Regions from separate parts of the Yersinia vastinensis genome, predicted to be linked through region 1. Evidence: riboswitches for the same ligand, from Rfam matches in the RefSeq annotation. Region 1 holds a riboswitch; each other region holds the start of a gene.

Region 1 (4,494 bases):
GTGCTTTTTTATTTATTCTGTCAGAGCTAAGTTTTTCTTCATTTAAATTAAAACGCACCCCTCCGCCACAGGATATATAATTTATTTCATTTTCAACTCGAGTGTCATAGGTGAAAAGTCTCTTAATTGATGGGATGGTGTCAAAGGAAATATCAGGGTCAAAAATAAATACCACCTTATTTACTTGACTATTATCTGTATCTAACTGACTGAATTTAAATGATGTTACATTTTTATTCATAAGGTCGGAAATTTGTGGGCTTCCCATGTTTGCCTTGACGTAATATTGTTCCTCGCCACTTTCTAATTTAACCGAGTTAAGCTGGATTACTTTTCTATCACCTAACTTCCCAACGGTGTCTTCTGGTTCGAATTGGGGAGTCGCGGCGTGACTGATTGAATTTATAATATGTTCTATTGCATGTTTTCTGCTTTCTAATATTTCACTGTGGTTGTTTTTTTCTGATGATACACTATTTTATTGATAGGTATGCGTTGTTGTAAGGTTCGGTGCATTTGACATAGGGCCCATAAATAGTCCTTTTAAAATTAACTGAATTGAAAATCTATTGTATTGAATAAATTCAAATTTACTATTCAGGTTTTTATCTGGTTTTCATCCTATACAGATATAAAGTTATTTAATCTTTTCATTATGCCAATGCATTAAAATGTAATCGCCGTCATTGCTTTTACCGGTCGCAATGGCGATCCAACCTTGTTTTTGATAAAATGCTAACGCATGCTGGTTTTTTGCCAAACATTTTAATGAACCATGGCTGTTAAATAGGTTTTGCGCTGCTTGTAATAACGCTTTGCCCACCCCGCGATGCTGTATTCTGGGATCAACAAACAAATTATGCAGAAAGCTTTCTTCCATGAAGATGGAAGCAAAACCGACGTGTTTATCACCCTCGATAGCCACCAGAACAGTTTCGCCCATCGTGGAGCGGTCAAAATCTTCTAGATGAAAACGCTCTTCGTCCAGCCAAGTGAATGCCGCGCGGCGTGATGCTAAATACAAGCTGCGCAGAAACGGGCGGTCACTCTTGTCATACTCACGAATGTTGATACTCATCCTGTGGTAATACCTCCAAGATAGGGCGTATTTATCGGATTTATCATTACGCTAGCCAATACATGATTGATCTTCTATCACCTGCTAGTGATAATAACAATTCTGACTCGGGGTGCCTGTCACAAACAGTGATAAGGCTGAGATATTACCCGTATTACCTGATCTGGATTATGCCAGCGTAGGGAAGTCTCGGTATCGCAGTGTACCGCCTTCTTGACCGCCGGTTAGGAGGAATATGTTCGTTCAACCTGCCGTTTTTTCTTCAGTTATCCCCTTTCGTACCTCATCCTTCGCTCGACACCCGAGTGTGAGGGCGTATTTATGAAACGCATTAATGCACTCACGATTGCAGGGACAGACCCAAGTGGTGGTGCTGGAATTCAAGCTGACCTGAAAACATTTTCTGCATTACAGGCCTATGGCACCAGCGTTATCACCGCATTGGTGGCGCAAAATACCCGTGGCGTGCAGTCGGTCTATTCTATCGAACCTGCTTTTGTGGCGGCTCAATTAGATTCCGTTTTAAGCGATGTACGCATTGATAGCGCCAAAATAGGTATGCTGGCAAATGCAGATATTGTCGATATTGTTGCCACTCAACTGCGCCGTTATCCCATCCCATTTGTGGTATTAGACACTGTGATGGTCGCCAAAAGTGGTGACCCACTACTGGCACCAGAGGCTGTCGATGCGGTACGCCGATTACTGTTGCCTCAGGTTGCCTTGATTACACCTAATTTGCCGGAAGCAGCAGCATTACTTGATTCTCAACCAGCGAGAGATGAGCAAGAAATGTGTGAACAAGGGCGGGCGCTGCTGGCATTAGGCTGCCAAGGTGTATTGATGAAAGGGGGCCACTTAAATGGTAAAGACAGCCCAGACTGGCTGTTTACCCCAGACAGCGAACAGCGCTTTGTCACTCGTCGGGTTGACACCCGACATACCCACGGGACGGGGTGTACGTTATCTGCAGCACTGGCAGCATTGCGCCCCCGGTACACCAATTGGGCAGATACGACGAATGCCGCCAAGCAATATTTACAAGGGGCTTTGGAGCAGGCCGATAGCCTTGAAGTGGGTGAGGGGATTGGGCCGGTGCACCATTTTCATCAATGGTGGTAATATCCTTCATCCTTGACATTGCCGCGGTGTTAGCGGCGTTCATGCGCCCGAATCACTTACTCAAGTAAGCTCATCGGGACTTATTCACTTGCTGCCTTGCCGCAATGCCAATGATTTTGGATATATCCTTCATCCTTGACATTGCCGCGGTGTTAGCGGCGTTCATGTGCCAATGATTTGATATTGTGTTGAACATAATTAAGTCAGGCTGCTGATTGATAAAGTCAATTTTTAGGGAGAGCACAGTGATTGGAGTCGTAGTGGCGTAAGCCACCGGAGTGCCCCACGCTGTGCTAGGCCCGAGTATCTCGGCCTTATTACAAACTTTATTATTAAACACATTAAATGCTGTATTTAATTGATATCCGCTATCTGTGCCAGCAAATAACGCTGTGTCATTGCAAACATCGCCATGGCGCGCTGTAGATGATGTGCATCAAAACGATTCAGAAGGTAGCTATCGGCCCCTTTACGCGGGCGAATACGCAGTGACAGTTTTGGCTCGCCAGCTTCGTCCTTTATGAGGTCAAACTGATAGCTGCCAATCTCTTTTTCATTTTCTCGCCAGGAAATTTGTACTGCAGGTAATGGATTTTCTGTTGTTGGCTGCCTAATGGCAAAGAAATATTCCCCAGCCCAGAAACCCGTATAATCGCCATCAGCTTGCAAATGTTTGGTCTTGAAAATAGGGGCCGCCGCCAGTTGGCTGATTGCATCTGCGGTGATGTCTTGATGTGCTTGCTGCCACAGCGGAGTATCATGTTCTAACTGCCAGCAAGCAGCACCCAGATAATCATTCAATTCGCGCCAGTCATCATCCAACTGTTGGCGTAATTCTTCATCAAGAATATTGCGGTACTGCTGCATCCCACTGGGTTGGTCACCCAGTGTTTCATAAGTGATTAACTCCATCGTGCGCGGCTTACGGCGAAAACTCATCCACAGCACCATTTTAGGAATACGAAATTCAATCGACTGGATACTGAGCCGATAGCTGTCCCCTTTATTCACCACAAAGCCATTTGCGGTGCCACGTTTGTTCTGATAATTCCGTACCACAACCACGCTGTTTAGCCCCATCCAACCAGTGACATAGTGTTCACTGTCTGAGTTGGCGACATCCAGATCTATCACCATTTGGATGATTTTATCGCTCTCAAGCTTATCCAGTGGATGGGCATCCCCGGCAGAGTAATACAGTTTCTCGGGAGCTTCGGGTAACTCAAGGGTCAACATGCTATGGCCTTCTTCGAAAGTTTATGGACGAGAGGGTGATCGACTCATCATTATCTGGTTTATAGCTTACATCAACCTGTCATACAGATTGTGGTATACCGAGAATTAGGATGAAAAATCGTGCTATGGATCAACTTTTTCTACAGTTAGTGGTCCTAGACATGCAAACTAACATCACGCCTGCAAATTCATTGCACAGAGGCTAGTTCAAGGCCCGGCGAGTAGATCAATCAAATAATAAGGATTTTCGATAATGAAAGGTCACAAAGCCCTCCATTGTCTTGTTGCAGCAGCAATACTCAGCGCAAGCTCCTGGGCTATTGCGCAGCCAGCGACCTCTGTGGCGTCAGCGCAAACTGCATCTGCCAAGCCGCTTCCGACCACCGCCGATCTTTTGCAACAGCCGGTTTATAAAAACAGTTGGCAAAAAATGGTGAAGAGCCAGAAAAACTTGCCAGCGTGGGCGCGCAAAGGGGTTGGGACATCCGCACCGTATGAGGTCATTACATGGGAAGGGAAGGTGTACAAAGTGGGGCGAATCTGCAAACCTCATGATTGCAGCAATCAATTTATGTGGGTTGCATTCAGTCAGGATAAGAAACAAGTTTGGCAGGCGTGGGGGATGCGGGTTTCGGTAGATGATAAGCCACAAGCACTCGATAACCCAAGCCAGTTTGCGACATACCAATGGTTGGGCCGCCCTGATGAGCGCGTGCAAGCCATGCTGAAAAATCAGTTACAACAAGATCCAAACTGGCACTAATTTATCGCGCGGAGCATGATAATTTTCCTCAATTACCATGCTCCAGTGATCTGGGCGTGTCAGAGTCAGCCCACTCCGGCCTGATGCAGATCATGCAGATTAATCGCGCCAACCAACTTCCCATCCAGATTGACTACCGGTGCAGCACTGATATGGTGCTGATGCAGCGCTTCCAGCGCTTCGCCGGCACGCCATTGTTCTGGTAATCGGTAGCCTGGGCGAGTCATTGCGCCCGCGAGAGGTTGCTGCAGTGTTCCGCCCTTAACCAGCCAGCGGCGTAAGTCACCATCGGTAA
Region 2 (4,494 bases), 1.6 Mb from region 1:
TCAGCTAAATCTTTAATACGTAATTGGATGGTGGTTACGCCGACTGCCAGCAGCCGTTCTATCCACAACAGTGAGTCAACGACCGGATATAGGCCGAGATACTGTTGGGTTGCAGGGAAACCTTTCTCCGCGGAAAAGGAAGCATGATTAGATGGGTTCATTATTGGCCTCTGCTTTTAGATTGGCTGGGCTATGGTATAGCTCACTGCCACGGGAGCGGAACTCGGCTGACATCTGTTCCATACCTGATTGTTGATTTTGCCGTGAGGGCTGGAGCTGGATTGTTTGAGTCTCTGCCTCTTGGGCTGCGGCATAGTCACGCACTTCCTGAGAAATTTTCATCGAGCAGAATTTCGGCCCACACATGGAGCAGAAATGGGCAACTTTGCCTGACTCTTGCGGCAGAGTTTCATCGTGGTAAGCACGAGCAGTTTCAGGGTCCAGTGCCAGATTGAACTGATCTTCCCAGCGGAATTCGAAGCGAGCTTTTGACATGGCATTATCGCGGATCTGTGCGCCGGGGTGGCCTTTCGCTAAATCTGCAGCATGGGCGGCAATTTTATAAGTAATAAGGCCTTGCTTTACATCATCTTTATTGGGCAGGCCAAGATGTTCTTTTGGCGTGACATAACACAACATGGCGCAACCAAACCAGCCGATCATCGCCGCACCAATACCTGATGTGAAATGATCATAACCCGGGGCGATATCCGTGGTGAGTGGCCCTAGTGTATAAAATGGCGCTTCGTGGCAGTGTTCCAGTTCTTCGGTCATGTTGCGGTGAATCATCTGCATCGGTACATGTCCGGGGCCTTCGATCATTACCTGCACATCATATTCCCAAGCAATCTTGGTTAATTCTCCCAAGGTGTGTAACTCAGCAAATTGGGCTTCATCATTGGCATCTTGAATAGAACCAGGGCGCAGGCCATCACCCAGTGATAATGAAACGTCATAGGCGGCACAAATCTGGCAAATCTCACGGAAATGCTGATAGAGGAAATTTTCCTGATGATGGGAGAGACACCATTTCGCCATAATTGACCCACCACGGGAAACAATCCCGGTCAGTCGCTTGGCAGTCATCGGCACATAACGCAATAATACGCCGGCATGAATAGTGAAGTAGTCAACCCCTTGCTCTGCTTGCTCTAACAAGGTATCGCGGAACATTTCCCAAGTTAGGTTTTCTGCTACGCCGTTGACTTTTTCCAGTGCTTGATAGATGGGTACGGTGCCAATGGGGACCGGACTATTACGCAAGATCCATTCACGAGTTTCATGAATATAGCGGCCGGTGGATAAATCCATCACAGTATCCGCGCCCCAGCGAGTGGACCATACCAATTTCTCCACTTCTTCTTCAATAGAGGAGGTCACGGCAGAGTTGCCGATATTGGCGTTCACTTTTACCAAAAAGTTACGGCCAATAATCATGGGTTCAGATTCGGGGTGGTTGATATTGGCGGGGATAATCGCACGCCCAGCGGCGACCTCCTGACGAACAAACTCCGGCGTGATGTTTTCCGGTAAATTGGCACCAAAGGCTTGTCCCGGGTGCTGGTGGCGTAACACTTCGCCACGAATCCGCTCACGGCCCATATTTTCTCGTAGGGCAATAAATTCCATCTCCGGCGTCACTTTACCGGCTCTGGCGTAATGCAGTTGTGTAACACATTTGCCATCAATAGCTTTTTTAGGGCGCGGGAGATGTTCAAAGCGCAAATGGTCCAAACCTTCATCTGCCAAACGTTGCTGGGTAAAACCAGAGCTGACGGAGGCCAGTGCTTCAGTATCCTGACGATCCGCTATCCAGCTATCACGCAATTTGGGTAAACCGGTGTGGACATCCAATTTTGCGTTCGGGTCGCCATAAGGGCCGGAGGTGTCATAAACCGGAATCGCTTCGTTATCTTCGTAGCGTGGGGAGTCTTTACTGCCGCCAATCAACGTTGGACTGAGTTGGATCTCCCGCATCGGAACTTGGATATCGGCCCGTGAGCCTTGCAGGTAAATACGTTGAGAATTGGGGAAAGTTACCCCTTGTAGGGTATCGATAAACTGTTGAGCTTCTTCGCGCACTTGCTTGCGGGGAATAGCATGGCGTGGGTGTGATGCACTTTGAGTTGTATTATTAGACATAGCAAATTCCTACCAGTGTGGTTTATAGGGAAAATTGCTTGTCTGGAGCTTGGCGGGAGTAACGATGTTGGCCAGTGACCGGCAGCCACCTTTAAGGTGAAGACGGGCCTGTAGCGATAAATTACTCTTGTTCCCTTCGCGGGTATTAACCCGATCAGGTTCCGCGGATCCCGAATTAACGGTCTCAGCCTGCGTTTGCTTCCCTAAGAAAGCAGGTGCTAGGCACTCCGACAAGAGTCCTCAGTATATACCCTTCTTACTTGAAATTGCAGGGGGACTCGCGACGTTTATTACTCGCCCCATCCATGGGCCTCGCTTCTACGAGGCCGCTGCTTGCAATTCCAAGTCTTTGGGTATTTGAGATTGAATAAAAATCAGCTTATAGAACTGAGTTAATTTGCTAACCCTTCTCTATTTACCGGTTGAGCGGCTTGCCATGATTCTGCTGCCCATTGAATTAATTGATCTTCCAACCTGAAACGGGCATCCAGTGCCTCGCCGATATCAGATAAAGCTTGTTGGAATTCAGTGCAGCTATCTTGGTCTATCTCAATGTTTGTATAACGATCATGGAATGCCATGATAGTTTGAGTGTTATTTTTTAACGCGGGATACACTTTGGTCGTTAGCGCCATTTTCGGGCTGGACGCCCCTTCTACCTGTTTGATTATTCTATCGTAGATATGAAAATGTCCGGAGGAGAGATAATCCACCAGATTATGGCAAAAGTTCTCCAGCGCTTTTTCATTAAGCGGGGTATGCTTTTCTTTTTGCGGCTTAATACCGATCACTGCGCAATACGAAACTAAAAGTTCTTTACGTGCATGAAGCCATTGATCAATTAATTCATTACTGCCGCCAACGCGTTGAGTCAGGCTTTCTAATCGGTTGAGCATAAGCGACTCCATGAGTAAGAAAAAGTAATAGTGGGTTACAAAAATGTAACAAGCCGGATCCTAGATTGCCAGTGAAGTCGAGGTTGTGCAACAACGATATGGAACTACAACTTACAGGTAAAGAAAGTGGCTGGTGGATTGTCAGTCATGACAACAAATTATGGTTACCAAAAGGAGAGTTGCCGCAGGGCAATGCGGCCAATTGGTCATTACAAGGCGCGACTGCCAGACAAATTGGGGAATGGCAAGGGCAGGCGGTTTGGCTTATCCGCCAGATGATGTCTGCAGACATGGGGTCAGTACGGCAATTGCTGGATGTGGATCGCGGTTTGTTTCAATTGGCTGGGCGTGGTGTGCAATTAGCCGAGTTTTATCGCTCTCATCGCTATTGTGGTTATTGTGGGCATCAAATGCACGCCAGCCGCACCGAGTGGGCCTGTCTGTGTAATCATTGCCGTGAACGTTATTACCCACAAATAGCGCCCTGCGTTATTGTTGCTATTCGTCGTGGCGATGAGATTTTATTGGCGCAGCATGTTCGTCATCGTGGTGGTATTAACACCGTACTGGCGGGGTTTGTTGAAGTGGGTGAAACGTTGGAGCAGGCCGCTTCCCGTGAAGTCTTGGAAGAAAGTAATATTCATATTAAAAATCTTCGCTATGTCACATCGCAGCCTTGGCCGTTTCCGCATTCATTGATGATGGCGTTTATGGCCGATTATGATCACGGCGAGCTACGTCATGATCCTAAAGAGTTGCTGAATGCCGGTTGGTATCGTTATGACCAATTGCCATTGCTGCCACCTCCGGGCACAGTAGCCCGTCGGCTAATTGAAGATACCGTCGCATTGTGTCGTAGCGAACAGGACAGCTAAAGCTGGCATGCTACAATAGCGCCAGATAAAACAGTAGCGCCAGATAACTAAGGGAGCCCCACATGAATGAGTTGAAAAACGATCGCTATCTGCGTGCTTTATTACGCCAACCGGTAGACGTGACTCCGGTATGGATGATGCGTCAGGCAGGCCGCTATTTGCCAGAATATAAAGCCACTCGCGCTGTTGCCGGGGATTTTATGTCACTGTGCAAAAATGCTGAATTGGCCTGTGAAGTGACAATGCAGCCATTGCGTCGTTACCCGCTGGATGCGGCGATTCTGTTTTCCGACATTCTGACAATTCCTGATGCGATGGGCTTGGGACTTTATTTTGAAACGGGTGAAGGTCCTCGTTTCCATTCCCCTATTACCTGCCGCGCTGATGTTGAAAAGCTCCCCGTCCCTGATCCTGAACAAGAATTGGGTTACGTCATGAATGCCGTGAGGACAATTCGCCGTGAACTGAAAGGTGAGGTTCCACTGATCGGTTTCTCTGGTAGCCCATGGACATTGGCGACCTACATGGTTGAGGGGGGGAGCAGTAAGGCCTTCACTAAACTAAAGAAAATGATGTATGCC
Region 3 (4,494 bases), 2.1 Mb from region 1:
GCAAACCAAACGTGTCATTGAGCAATAAGAAAAAGCCCGTCGCCAGCACAATACCGGGCATCGCAAGAATGACCATGCCGCTGACTTCTAATGCTTGCCCGTAAGCGGCACGTTGGTGCAGCTTTAGCTCCCGGCTGCTCCACAACAACATCATGGTCAAGGTAACACACAATAATCCGGCACCTATGGCGATGATCAGTGAGGTAGAGAACGCTTGCCATAGTGCAGGTTGCTGCAACACAGTCAATATCGTTTTATTACTACCATCAATGATGACTGCCAGCAGTGGTGGCACCATCAAGAGTAACGCGGCGCCAATTAACAGCGTGTCAGTGATGCGTGACCAAGTACAGTCTTGCGGATTACGCCAAATTTGCCCATGGGTATTGCCCACGGCCAACACCGAACTGAGTCGTTGGCTTAACACCACCAACCCAAGACAACAGCCCAATTGAATCAGTGCTAGCAAGGCCGCACGGCTTAGGTCGTAGTCATAACTCAGGGCTTGATAAATGGCTAACTCGATAGTGGTTGCTTGCGGCCCGCCTCCTAGCGATAGCACAGTAGCGAAACTGGCAAAGCAGAGCATAAAAATCAATGCACCAGTGGGTAAAATTTGGCGGCGCAGATAGGGCCACTCGACTAGCTGGAAATGCTGCCAGCCGTTCATACCCAGTTGTGCGGCTAATTGACGTTGTTCCACTGCAATGCTCTCCAATGACTGCAATAGCAGGCGAGTTGCCAGCGGCATATTAAAGAAGATATGCGCCAGTAAAATCCCCTGTAAGCCATAAGGTGAGAAACGGTAATCCACGCCCAACCAGCCCAATAACCCCGCAAGCCAACCTTGGCGACCATAAACCGTCAGGATGCCAAAGAGGGCAACTAACACCGGAAGCACCAGGGTCATTGCGCATAAACGTAGCATCAACTGGCGGCCGGGGAAGCGGCGGCGGTTCAAGGCGCGAGCCAGAAAAATTGCAGGGGTCACCGACAGCAGTGCGGAGAGAAACGCCTGCCAGAAAGTAAAACGAATGACATGCCACAGATAACTGTCTTGCCAGATGCTGTGCCAATCCGCCGCAGGGGCATGACGCCAGATAGCCGTGAATGCCAGTAGCGCGACACCGACTATCAGCCCTGCCGCCAGCAGCCCCGGCCACAACCAAGCGGAGATCAGCGACTGACGGCGGATTGCCATGCCTGAATCCATTTGCTGCGGTTGTCTGCCACCTCTTTAGCATCAAATTGCAATGCTTTTTGCGGCACAGTTAGGGTTTCAAATCCGGCCGGTAGAGTCATTTTGATTACCGGGTACATCCAGTTGCCGGTCGGAATATTTTCTTGGAAAGCGGGGGTGACAATAAATTGCATAAAACGCTGTGCCAGTTCCGGTTGTTTGCTGGAGGCCACTTGACCTGCGACTTCAACTTGCAAATAGTGACCTTCACTAAAATCTGCCGCGGCATAGTTGCTTTTCTTCTCTTCAATCAGATGATAAGCCGGAGACGTGGTGTAGCTCAGGACTAAATCCCCTTCACCTTTCAGGAACAAGCCATAAGCTTCACTCCAACCTTTAGTGACGGTGACGGTTTTCTTCGCCAATTGTTGCCATGCTTGTGGGGCCTTATCGCCATATACTTTTTGCATCCACAACATTAAGCCAAGGCCCGGAGTACTGGTGCGCGGGTCTTGATAAATCACTTTCCACGGCGCTTTGCTATCGACTAATTCTTGCAAGCTTTTCGGCGGGTTTTTCAATTTGTCTTTGTTATACACAAAGGCGAAATAGCCATAATCGAAGGGAACGAAAGTTTTATTCTGCCATGCTTGTGGCAAGGTTAAGTGGCGGGTATCCACTTGACTTGGGGCGAATAGCCCGGTTTGCTCTGCCGCCTGCACCAGATTGTTATCCAAACCTAAAATGACATCGGCCTGACTGTTTTTTCCTTCCATCCGCAGACGGTTCAGCAGTGAAACGCCATCTTCCAGCGCCACAAATTTAAGCTGGCAATCACACTGCGCTTCAAAGGCTTTTTTAATGGCAGGCCCCGGCCCCCAGTCAGCAGCAAAGGAGTCATAGGTGTAAACCGTCAATGTCGGTTTATCGGCAGCCACCGCGGCCGCAGACAGCAAGAACAAACAGGGAATAATGCGTTTAAACACTTTGCACTCCTTAACAATTAAAGGTGGCAAAGGTATCTGAGGCGGTAGTTAACATCAGTATCCATGAGGTACAGGCGTTATCTTTCTCAAATCCCTCCGCCGGTGTTAACCGGATCAGGTTCGACGGGTTTGCTCTCAGCAAAAACATGCTGCACCGTGGTTGATACAGTATTGGGCAGTACTCGAAATCCTCACGTAGCCATGATTTACAAGGTCATGTGTACGCTCCGGTTTCTGTGTGCTGTCCGCCACCGTATGAACCCGACTCGCTGTGTTTTTAACACTTGCGACACTAGGTTAAACCTGGCTAGCGATATTCTTGCACCCCGTTGAGACGGCGCTATTGTAGAGATTAATCTGGGCGGGTGAAAGTGGCTTTATCCCTCTGGTGGCGTGAACCAGGCTGATTTGAAATCAAACCAGCCGAGGGTATTCATGCGCACCCCTCGCATACTGTGCTGTCCATATAATTCTAGCCAGTGATGGAACAGCGGATGGAATTGATTTTGGCTAACCAGTCGTTGGCTCCAATCGGCCATGGGTAACGTATTATTGCGCCAAGATTCAACATCTTGATCCAGTTCATCGCCTAGGCAATATTGCAACAGCGGCAGTTCATACAAAGTTGCAAACAGGGAAAACTCCAGCGGCAGATAGAAATTTGCGCTGCCAAGCCAGATATCACTCTGTGCATCGCCTTGATACCACTGAGTGTAATCTAGCACCTGTATGTTTAAGGTAACACCATGAGCCGCTAGCAGTTGGACGAGCGTCTGGCTGATAGCATCAAATTCTGAATGGTCGCTATAAAAGGTCAGTGTCAGTTCGGTTAGCTCGGCGGGTTTCGGCTCCAGTGCCGTGAGCCGGTTGTGATGCCAGCGCGGTAACATGCCATAGGCGGGTGACCAGTAACGTTGATAAAAGGGATCTGCAAAACTGAGTAGGGCGACAGGGGTTATCAGTTCGCATAACCAACGGCGGACTTCTGGATGACAAGTCTGGGGTGAACGCTGGTCAAATAGCAAAAAATAACAGCCTTCTTCCAGCCGACTTTCCAACTCATTTTTACTGGTATCATCAGCCTGCAACTGAACACCGGTATAAATCAGCTCATCAGACAGCTCTGGCAATACCCAGATATTGACTTCATCAATCAATGCTCTGAAACCAAAGTAGTTATCAAATGCCTGAATTTTCAATTGGCTATGGTGATTGCGGATCACGGAGTAAGGGCCAGTCCCAATGGGATGCCGACGAAAATCTGATTGATTTTCCCACTCTTGCGGCAAGATCATGGCGTGAGCACTGCCCAATAACCACGGTAGCCAGCTATCTGGGGTACTAAGATGCACATCAATCACATAGGGTGTTGGTGAGCGTACCGCCGTAATATGCGAAAAAAGAGGCTGGGGGATTAATCGGGTCAGGCTGTTAATCACATCATTCATATCCAGCTCACGGCCATGATGAAAATGAATGGCGGGGCGCAAATAAAAGCGCCAATGCAAGGGGCTAATCGCCTGCCAGTGGTGAGATAAGTCCGGCTCCAGTTCCCCATTTTCCTCATTTATTCGGGTCAAACCATTAAATATCTGCCGCACCATATGAGTTTCTGAACGGCGCAGTGCGGTGCCGGGTAGCAAGTTTTGTAACGGGCGATAATAGAGCACGCGCAGGATATGTTTACCTTGCCGGAAGCTACGCCCTAGTTGGGATAACAGCATTTGGCGCACTGCTTTTTTATCCCCGACCAACTGCACTAACTGATCAATATGGTCTTGTTCCAGTAGCTCTTCAGCTCGCTGCTGTTGCAGTGCTAATCCAGAATAGAGGAAGGTTAGTTGTGAGCGCTTACCTCGGCCCGCTTCTGCTTGCCAACTCAACCAACCCTCTTGTTGCATACTGCCCAGTAAAGAACGCACATGGCGGCGCGAGCAGCAGAGCACTTCTGCCAGCTCTTGTAAGGTGGTTTCTGTCGGCTGACCGTTAAAACGTTGCCAGAGTCGAATAAACTGCTGTTGCAAACGTGAGGCTGACATAAAAGAGGAACTCCGCAGCAAATTTCATCAATTTTTCTTTCCCTATATTACGCAGATACTGGTGACCAATGAAAGTGAATCGCCACGACGATGCCAGCGCAGTCACAGCGAAAGGGAGGAATAAGATGATTTTTAACTTACAACGTTATTCCACTCATGACGGCCCGGGAATTCGTAGCGTGGTTTTCCTCAAAGGTTGCTCACTAAGCTGTCGCTGGTGTCAAAATCCAGAAAGCCGCTCACGCAAACCAGAAGTGCTCTTTGACCCTCGTCTTTGCTTATCCGGTTG

The links. A riboswitch is a leader RNA that binds a small molecule or an ion and turns the genes downstream of it on or off. The one in region 1 is predicted to bind thiamine pyrophosphate.
Region 2: linked by a shared signal. The riboswitch ahead of thiC (phosphomethylpyrimidine synthase ThiC) and the one ahead of thiD (bifunctional hydroxymethylpyrimidine kinase/phosphomethylpyrimidine kinase) in region 1 are both predicted to bind thiamine pyrophosphate.
Region 3: linked by a shared signal. The riboswitch ahead of thiB (thiamine ABC transporter substrate binding subunit) and the one ahead of thiD (bifunctional hydroxymethylpyrimidine kinase/phosphomethylpyrimidine kinase) in region 1 are both predicted to bind thiamine pyrophosphate.

What each region holds. Positions count from the first base shown of each region.
Region 1 covers NZ_CP173260.1:1,235,407-1,239,900, forward strand. The annotation lists gene ACIOG0_RS05640 (hypothetical protein) at 1-268, opposite strand, end outside; gene ACIOG0_RS05645 (GNAT family N-acetyltransferase) at 638-1,078, opposite strand; TPP riboswitch at 1,177-1,280, shown strand; gene thiD (bifunctional hydroxymethylpyrimidine kinase/phosphomethylpyrimidine kinase) at 1,400-2,200, shown strand; gene ACIOG0_RS05655 (hypothetical protein) at 2,555-3,436, opposite strand; gene ACIOG0_RS05660 (inhibitor of vertebrate lysozyme family protein) at 3,690-4,199, shown strand; gene gutQ (arabinose-5-phosphate isomerase GutQ) at 4,265-4,494, opposite strand, start outside.
Region 2 covers NZ_CP173260.1:4,372,017-4,376,510, reverse strand. The annotation lists gene thiE (thiamine phosphate synthase) at 1-161, opposite strand, end outside; gene thiC (phosphomethylpyrimidine synthase ThiC) at 148-2,142, opposite strand; TPP riboswitch at 2,257-2,382, opposite strand; gene ACIOG0_RS20245 (Rsd/AlgQ family anti-sigma factor) at 2,535-3,038, opposite strand; gene nudC (NAD(+) diphosphatase) at 3,137-3,913, shown strand; gene hemE (uroporphyrinogen decarboxylase) at 3,976-4,494, shown strand, end outside.
Region 3 covers NZ_CP173260.1:3,931,407-3,935,900, reverse strand. The annotation lists gene thiP (thiamine/thiamine pyrophosphate ABC transporter permease ThiP) at 1-1,201, opposite strand, end outside; gene thiB (thiamine ABC transporter substrate binding subunit) at 1,177-2,166, opposite strand; TPP riboswitch at 2,241-2,335, opposite strand; gene sgrR (HTH-type transcriptional regulator SgrR) at 2,544-4,205, opposite strand; gene ACIOG0_RS18220 (glycyl-radical enzyme activating protein) at 4,331-4,494, shown strand, end outside.